One region of the Pseudomonas sp. MT3 genome, then DNA from elsewhere that is predicted to be linked to it. Evidence: predicted binding sites of a transcription regulator. Region 1 holds the regulator's gene; the other holds the start of a gene.
The links. The regulator sigma-54, encoded in region 1, starts transcription at its own class of promoters, with help from an activator protein. The targets are predictions, from matches to a motif close to ANTGGCATNNANNTTGCTNT.
Positions count from the first base shown of each region.

Region 2: a site for sigma-54 is predicted at 2,534-2,553, ahead of glnK (P-II family nitrogen regulator). Genes of this name have one in related genera too.

Region 1 covers NZ_JBTVPY010000007.1:74,968-79,425, reverse strand. The annotation lists gene lptC (LPS export ABC transporter periplasmic protein LptC) at 1-110, shown strand, start outside; gene lptA (lipopolysaccharide transport periplasmic protein LptA) at 97-633, shown strand; gene lptB (LPS export ABC transporter ATP-binding protein) at 633-1,358, shown strand; gene ACYCAX_RS09240 (RNA polymerase factor sigma-54) at 1,600-3,102, shown strand; gene hpf (ribosome hibernation-promoting factor, HPF/YfiA family) at 3,181-3,489, shown strand; gene ptsN (PTS IIA-like nitrogen regulatory protein PtsN) at 3,499-3,963, shown strand; gene rapZ (RNase adapter RapZ) at 3,966-4,458, shown strand, end outside.
Region 2 covers NZ_JBTVPY010000018.1:50,063-54,520, reverse strand. The annotation lists gene ACYCAX_RS18630 (DUF1127 domain-containing protein) at 121-351, shown strand; gene ACYCAX_RS18625 (YifB family Mg chelatase-like AAA ATPase) at 509-1,999, opposite strand; gene ACYCAX_RS18620 (accessory factor UbiK family protein) at 2,054-2,338, opposite strand; gene glnK (P-II family nitrogen regulator) at 2,742-3,080, shown strand; gene ACYCAX_RS18610 (ammonium transporter) at 3,122-4,456, shown strand.

The sequences.
Region 1 (4,458 bases):
AGATCACCGAACCCAACGGTGTCACCACGGCCAATGGAATGAAAGCGTATCTGAAAGACAGCCGGATGATCCTGCTGTCCAACGTAAGAGGTCAGCATGAGGCTCGTTAACACCCTCCCCCTTCTCCTCAGCCTCGCCGCCGCCATCGGCAGCTCCGCCGCCTGGGCCCTTCCCACCGACCGGGAACAGCCTATCCGCGTCCAGGCCGACAGCGCCGAACTGGATGACAAGCAAGGCGTTGCCGTCTATCGCGGCGACGTGGTGGTGACCCAGGGCAGCATGAAGCTGACCGGCAACACCGTCACGCTCAAGCAGAACAAGAACGGCGACATCGAGGTCGTCACCTCGGTGGGCAAGCCCGCCTACTTCGAACAGAAGCCCGCGCCGGACAAGGAAATCACCAAGGCCTACGGCCTGACGATCCAGTACTTCGTCACCCAGAACCGTGTCGTGCTGATCGACCAGGCCAAGGTGATCCAGGAAGGCAACACTTTCGAAGGCGAAAAGATCGTCTATGACACCCAGCGCCAGATCGTCAACGCAGGCCGCGCCACCGGTACCCAGGTGACCACGCCGCGCCCGCGTATCGACATGGTCATCCAGCCCAAGAAAAAGCAGGATCAAGCGCAGTAATGGCCACGCTCACCGCCCAGCACCTCGCCAAGAGCTACAAAAGCCGGCAAGTGGTCCGCGACGTCAGCATGAGTATCGACAGCGGACAGATCGTCGGCCTGCTCGGCCCCAACGGAGCGGGCAAGACTACCTGCTTCTACATGATCGTCGGCCTGGTCCGCGCCGACCAGGGCGTGGTACGCATCGACGACCAGGACGTCACCCACCTGCCCATGCATGGCCGCGCCCGTGCCGGCATCGGCTACCTGCCGCAGGAAGCCTCGATCTTCCGCAAGCTGTCGGTGGCCAACAATATCAGCGCGATCCTCGAAACACGCAGCGACCTGGATCGCGCCGGTCGCCAGGAAGCACTGGAAAGCCTGCTCGAGGAGTTCCACATCCACCACATCCGCGACAACCTCGGCATGAGCCTGTCCGGCGGCGAGCGGCGCCGCGTGGAAATCGCCCGCGCCCTGGCCAGCGCACCGAAGTTCATCCTGCTGGACGAACCCTTCGCCGGCGTCGACCCGATCTCCGTGGGCGACATCAAGCAGATCATCCATCACCTCAAGGCCAAGGGCATCGGTGTGCTGATCACCGATCACAACGTCCGCGAGACGCTGGATATCTGCGAAACCGCCTACATCGTCAACGACGGCCAACTGATCGCCGAGGGCAGCTCCGAGACCATCCTCGCCAACGACCTGGTGAAGGAAGTCTATCTGGGCCACGAGTTCCGTCTCTGACCCGGAAGCCGCCCTTCCGGCGGCGCCTCGCCCCGTTCCACGACGGCCCGGACCTGTGTCCGGCGCCGTGCATTCTGCCGTCTCGAGCCTGCCCGATACTCAGGTTGTAACGAAAGGTCGACAGACCCTAGGCAAAGCGTCCAGACTCAGGCATATAATTTGCTTCCTCGCGGCGCCCAGGCGTCCGTAGTCGTGGATATGGCGCTTGCTGCGCCAGCGAACAAGGTGCCTAGTTCCAGCCATGAAACCATCGCTCGTCCTCAAGATGGGCCAGCAGCTGACGATGACTCCGCAGCTGCAACAGGCCATCCGACTGCTCCAGCTCTCCACGCTGGACCTGCAACAGGAAATCCAGGAAGCCCTGGAGTCCAACCCGATGCTGGAACGTCAGGAAGACGGCGACGACTACGACAACAGCGACCCAATGGCCGACGGCGACGACTCCGCCGCCCAGGGCGCCAGCAGCAACTCGCAGGACAGCTTCCAGGAAAACACTACCCCCAGCGTCGACAGCCTCGACGAGGACCAGTGGGCCGAGCGCATCCCTAACGAGCTGCCGGTCGATACCGCCTGGGAAGACATCTACCAGACCAGCGCCAGCAGCCTGCCCAGCAGCGACGATGACGAGTGGGACTTCACCGCCCGCACCTCCGCTGGCGAAAGCCTGCAGAGCCACCTGCTCTGGCAGGTCAACCTGGCGCCGATGTCCGACACCGACCGCCTGATCGCCCTGAGTATCATCGACGGCATCAACGACGACGGTTATCTCGAAGAGTCCCTCGACGACATCCTCGCCTCCATCGACCCGGAACTGGGCGTGGAGATGGACGAGGTGGAAGTCGTCCTGCGCCGCGTGCAGCAACTCGAACCCGCCGGCGTCGGCGCACGCAACCTGCGCGAATGCCTGTTGCTGCAACTGCGCCAGTTGCCGGCCAAGACCTACCTGCTGACCGAGGCCCTGAAGCTGGTCTCCGATCATCTCGACCTGCTCGGCAGCCGCGACTACAGCCAACTGATGCGGCGCATGAAGCTCAAGGAAGACGAGTTGCGCGAGACCATCGAGCTGATCCAGTCGCTGCACCCGCGTCCCGGCTCGCAGATCGAGTCCGGCGAAGCCGAATACGTGGTGCCGGATGTCATCGTCCGGAAACACAACGACCGCTGGCTGGTAGAGCTGAACCAGGAAGCCGTGCCGCGCCTGCGGGTCAACTCGCAGTACGCCGGCCTGGTGCGCCGGGCGGATTCCAGCGCCGACAACACCTTCATGCGCAACCAGTTGCAGGAAGCGCGCTGGTTCATCAAGAGCCTGCAGAGCCGCAACGAGACGCTGATGAAGGTGGCGACCCAGATCGTCGAACACCAGCGCGGTTTCCTCGAATACGGCGAGGAGGCGATGAAGCCCCTGGTCCTGCACGACATCGCCGAAGCCGTGGGCATGCACGAGTCGACCATCTCGCGCGTCACCACGCAGAAATTCATGCATACCCCGCGTGGCATCTTCGAGCTGAAGTACTTCTTCTCCAGCCACGTCAGCACCGCCGAGGGCGGCGAATGCTCGTCCACCGCGATCCGCGCCATCATCAAGAAACTGGTCGCGGCGGAAAGTCCGAAAAAGCCATTGAGTGACAGCAAGATCGCTGGTTTACTGGAAGCACAGGGCATTCAAGTGGCACGTCGCACCGTCGCCAAGTACCGGGAGTCCTTGGGGATTGCTCCCTCCAGCGAACGCAAGCGACTGGTATGACGTTGATCCACGCCAAAGTGTTCCGGCGGCAGGCCACCTAACCTGCCACTTATACACGGGCAATAAGGAGAAAGCGGTATGCAAGTCAACATCAGTGGACATCAACTGGATGTGACCGACGCCCTGCGCGACTATGTCGTCGAAAAACTCGGACGACTGGAGCGCCACTTCGACAAGATCACCAATGTTCAGGTCATCATGGAGGTCGAGAAACTGAAGCAGAAAATCGAAGCCACCCTGCATATCGCAGGGGGTGAGGTGGTGGCCTGTGCCGAACATGAAGACATGTACGCAGCCATCGACCTGCTCACCGACAAGCTCGACCGCCAACTGATCAAGCACAAGGAAAAATACCTCGAACGCCAGCAGGGTGTTGGCGTCCGTTAACCCTTCCCTATGATTCGACTCGAGCAAATCCTGACCCCCGGCCGTTCCCTGGTGAACGTGCCGGGCGGCAGTAAAAAACGCGTCCTTGAACAAATCGCAAACCTGGTAGCTCGCGAGCTACCAGGTTTCGATGCGCAAGACATCTTCGAAAACCTGGTGGCTCGGGAACGCCTGGGCTCCACCGGATTCGGCAATGGCATCGCCATTCCGCACTGCCGCCTCCCCGGCTGCCAGTCCCCCATCAGCGCGATCCTGCACCTGGACGCCCCGGTCGACTTCGACGCCCTCGACGGCGCGCCGGTCGATCTGCTGTTCGTCCTGCTGGTGCCGGAAGCCGCCACCGAAGAGCATCTGGAGCTGCTTCGGCAGATTGCTTCCATGCTCGACCGTTCCGACGTCCGTGACCGCCTGCGCCACGCCGCCAACGGCGAAGAGCTGTACCGGATCGTCGTGGACTTCCAGAACGGCCACTGATCATGCGCCTGATCATCATCAGCGGACGGTCCGGCTCGGGCAAGAGCACCGCACTCAACGTGCTCGAGGACAACGGTTTCTACTGCATCGACAACCTGCCCGCCAGCCTCCTCCCGGACCTGGCGCAACGTGCGTTGCTGCACACCGAACTGCTGCACCCGCAGGTCGCCGTCTCCATCGACGCGCGCAACCTGCCCAGCCAGCTGCAGCGCTTCCCCGAGTTGCTGCAGGAAGCCCGCGACAAGCACATCCAGTGCGACGTGCTGTACCTCGATGCCGATGACGAGACGCTGCTCAAGCGCTTCTCCGAGACGCGCCGGCGCCACCCGCTGACCAGCGACAGTCGCTCGCTGGCCGAAGCCATCGCAGACGAGGCGTACCTGCTGGCGCCGATCGCCGACCTGGCCGATCTCAAGCTCAACACCACGAACCTGAACCTCTATCAGCTGCGCGACGTGCTCAAGCTGCGCCTCTTGAACAAACCCGAACTGGGTA
Region 2 (4,458 bases), on a different contig from region 1:
AGAGGTTTTTCGCGCCTGTCTGTATGGGAAAAATTCAGATGTGTTGAATCTGTAATGCTTTTGGTCGATTCGTCACGCTATCCCCACGTCTGGTGAACCCTAGAGTGGAGGAGCAACGACATGACCGGCATGAGCGATGTACGCCTGACCCTGTACCAACAGGAACTGCTGGAAATCCCGGGTACCCGCGTAGCCGCGCGTGGATCGCAGGAGAGTCGCTGGCAGCAGTTCTGGCGCCGCGTGCGCACCCGCAAGCAACTGCTGGAGCTCTCCGACGAGCAACTGCGGGACATCGGCGTCAGCCGCGAACAGGCGCGGCTGGAGGCGATGCGGCCGTTTTGGCGTTGCTAGTGGCCTGTGTGGCTAATTCGACTAATCAATTTCGGCGCCAGGCTTCGCCATACTGCGTTGCCGCTCCTCACCGTAGCCCTGCTACGACTCGTCGCGGCGCCTTGTCTGGCAAACCCTGGCACTCGAACTTCAATTGCCGAATTAACCGTACAGGCCACTAGTGCCCAGCGCGGTACTGCAGCGCCTCGGCCAGGTGCGCCCGGCCGATGGCCTGCGTCTGCTGCAGGTCGGCCAGGGTGCGCGCCACCTTGAGAATCCGGTGCAGGGCGCGCAGCGACAGGTTCAGGCGTTCGCCGGCCTTCTCCAGCCAGAGCTGGTCTTCGGCGCTCAATGCACAGAATTGGTGCATCTTCTTCAGATCGAGAAAGGCGTTCGCGCAGCCCTGGCGATTCAACTGGAGCTGGCGCGCGGCGGCAACCTGCACGGCCAGCTCGGCGCTGCTGGTGCTGGGGCCGCCAGGCGCGAGGCTGGTGCTTTCGCGGCTGACCGTCAGGTGCAGGTCGATACGATCCAGTAGCGGCCCGGAGAGCTTGGCGCGGTAGCGCTGGACCTGCTCGGGCGAGCAACGGCAGCGTCCGCTGGGGTCGCCGAGGTAGCCGCACGGGCACGGATTCATCGCCGCCACCAGCTGGAAACGCGCCGGGAAACGCACGCGACCGCTGGCGCGGGCGATGACGATCTCGCCACCCTCCAGGGGCTCCCTCAGGACCTCCAGGACCTTGCGGTCGAACTCGGGCAGTTCATCCAGGAACAGCACGCCTTCATGGGCCAGCGTGATTTCTCCGGGTTGAGGACGGCTGCCGCCGCCCACCAGGGCGGGCGCGGATGCCGTATGGTGCGGCTGGCGAAACGGACGTTGCGGCCAGTGGGTCAGCGGTCCGCGTCCGGCCACGGAATGGATCGCTGCGACTTGCAGCGCTTCGTCTTCCTCCAGCGGTGGCATCAGGCCGGGCAGGCGGCTGGCGAGCAGTGTCTTGCCGGTGCCGGGCGGGCCGCTGAACAGGAGGTTGTGCGCACCGGCGGCGGCCACCAGCAGGGCGCGCTTGGCGGCGGTCTGGCCCTGCACTTCGGCGAGGTCGGGATAGGGTGGCGTGCTGCGCAGCAGGCCGTTCGCCTCATAAGGCCGCAGGCGCTCCTGGCCGCTGAAGTGCGCGGCCAGCTCCAGCAGGTGGCCGACGGCATAGACCGTCAGCCCGCTGGCAAGGCTGGCTTCCTCGGCATTCTCCCTGGGCACCACCAGTGCCCGTCCGGCGGCGCGGGCGGCCAGCGCGGCAGGGAGTACGCCCGGCACCGGGCGCAGGGTGCCGGAGAGCGCCAGTTCGCCCAGGCATTCCAGGTCCTCCAGGCCACTGGCATCGGCCAACTGCCCGCTGGCGGCGAGGATGCCCAGGGCGATGGCCAGGTCGAAGCGGCCGCCGTCTTTCGGCAGGTCGGCCGGGGCGAGATTGAGGGTGATGCGGCGGGCGGGGAAGTCGAAGCCAGAGTTGAGCAGGGCGCTGCGCACGCGGTCCTTGCTCTCCTTCACGGCGCCTTCGGGCAGGCCGACCAGGGTCAGCGACGGCAGGCCGTTGGCCAGGTGCGCCTCGACGGTGACGCCGGGTGCTTCGACGCCGACCTGGGCGCGGCTGTGGACGATGGCGAGGGACATGGATCACTCCTTGATCACATGCCGCCCCGCCGGCGGGGCTTCCCTGCCTGCCCTTTATTCGGCTGGGGCGGCCGGGGCGGCGTCGGCGGGCGGCGAGAGCTTGGCTTCCATTTCCGCGACCTTGGCTTCCAGGGCCTCGAGGCGGGCGCGGGTACGGGCGAGCACCACCATCTGGCTGTCGAACTCGTCACGGCTGACCAGGTCGAGCTTGCTGAAGGCGCTCTGCATCAGAACCTTGAACTGGGCTTCCAGCTCGGCCTTCGGCAGGGGCGATTCGCCGCCGAACAGGCGTCCGGCTTGTTGGCTGATGGCGTCGAGGAAGGCTTTGGGCGGCAGCATGGTTCATGGGTTCCGGATTGAATCAGAGCGCAGTCTATCACGCAGCCGGTACCGGCTGCGGCGCGGAGGATTGCACGCTTTTTGAGCAGTATGCCCGCTGCATATGCGCGCTTTCGGTGCGCGGGATGGCAGCTGGCGATTGGCCAGGGACCGCGAATTTTCACCAAGTGACTGAAACCACGGGCATTTCATAGAGCTGGCAAGGTTCATGCTTTGGGGCAGATATGGCGTGCACCGACGCAGTTCCGGTGCGGCAGGCGAGGCGGTGGATTGCTTCGATCAAGGCAGTCGGAGTGCTGAGGTAGGGCGGCCGGCGCATTACAAAAGCCAGACACTGCGCTTAGACTTGTCCTCGGGTTCGTTCTTCCTGGGGCGGGTCCACCAAAACACGGGAGAGAGTTACATGAAGCTAGTCACAGCCATCATCAAGCCGTTCAAGCTGGACGACGTTCGTGAGTCGCTGTCCGAGATCGGCGTGCAGGGCATTACTGTGACCGAAGTCAAGGGCTTCGGCCGGCAGAAGGGCCACACCGAGTTGTACCGTGGCGCGGAATACGTCGTCGACTTCCTGCCAAAGGTGAAGATCGACGTCGCCATCGCCGATGACCAGTTGGATCGCGTTATCGAAGCCATCACCAAGGCTGCCAACACCGGGAAGATCGGTGACGGCAAGATCTTTGTCGTAAATCTGGAACAGGCCATCCGTATCCGTACCGGCGAAACCGGCACCGACGCGATCTAAGCCAAGCCCACACCGAACCCCACGCCCCAGGAGAAACAACAATGACTCTGCGCAGATACGCAGGGCTAGGCGCCCTATTGCCTCTCGCAATGCCCGGACTGGCCCTGGCCGACGAGGCCGCGGCCCCCGTCCTGAACAGCGGCGACACCGCCTGGATGCTGATTTCCAGTGCCCTGGTGCTGCTGATGACCATCCCTGGCCTTGCGCTGTTCTACGGCGGCATGGTGCGCGCCAAGAACGTCCTGTCGATCATGATGCAGTGCTTTGCGATCACCGCGCTGATCAGCATCCTCTGGGTCGTCTACGGCTACAGCCTGGCCTTCGACACCGTGGGCATGGAAAAGGGCGTGATCAACTTCGCCTCCTTCGTCGGCGGCCTGGACAAGGCGTTCCTCGCCGGCCTGACCAACACCGGCCTGACCTCCGCCGCCGCGCTGTTCCCCGAAAGCGTGTTCGTGATGTTCCAGATGACCTTCGCGATCATCACTCCGGCCCTGATCGTCGGCGCGTTCGCCGAGCGCATGAAGTTCTCGGCCATGCTGATCTTCACCGCGCTGTGGTTCACCCTGGTCTACGCACCGATCGCCCACATGGTCTGGAGCGGTGATGGCGGCCTGATGTGGGACTGGGGCGTGCTGGACTTCGCCGGCGGCACCGTGGTGCACATCAATGCCGGTGTCGCGGGCCTGGTCGCCTGCCTGGTGCTGGGCAAGCGCAAGGGCTACCCGAATGCCGCGATGGCGCCGCACAACCTGGGCTACACCCTGATCGGCGCCGCCCTGCTGTGGATCGGCTGGTTCGGCTTCAACGCCGGCTCCGCCGCCGCCGCCAACGGCACCGCCGGCATGGCCATGCTGGTCACCCAGATCGCCACCGCCGCCGCCGCCCTGGGCTGGATGTTCGCCGAGTGGATCACCCACGGTAAGCCGAGCGCCCTGGGCATCGCTTCCGGCGTGGTCGCCGGTCTGGTCGCCATCACCCCGGCCGCCGGCACCTGCGGTCCGATGGGTGCCATCGTGATCGGCCTGGCCGCTGGCGTGATCTGCTTCTTCGCCGCCACCAGCCTCAAGCGCGCCATCGGCTACGACGATTCCCTGGATGCCTTCGGCGTGCACGCGGTCGGCGGCATCGTCGGCGCGCTGCTCACCGGCGTGTTCGCCGCGCCCGCCCTGGGCGGCTTCGGCACCGTCACCGACATCGGCGCGCAGCTGTTCACCCAGTTCAAGGGTGTGGCCTTCACCATCGTCTACACCGGTATCGTCAGCTTCGTGATCCTCAAGGTCCTGGACCTGATCATGGGGCTGCGCGTCACCGAGGAAGAGGAAACGATGGGTCTGGACCTCTCCCTGCACAACGAGCGCGGCTACAACCTGTAAGG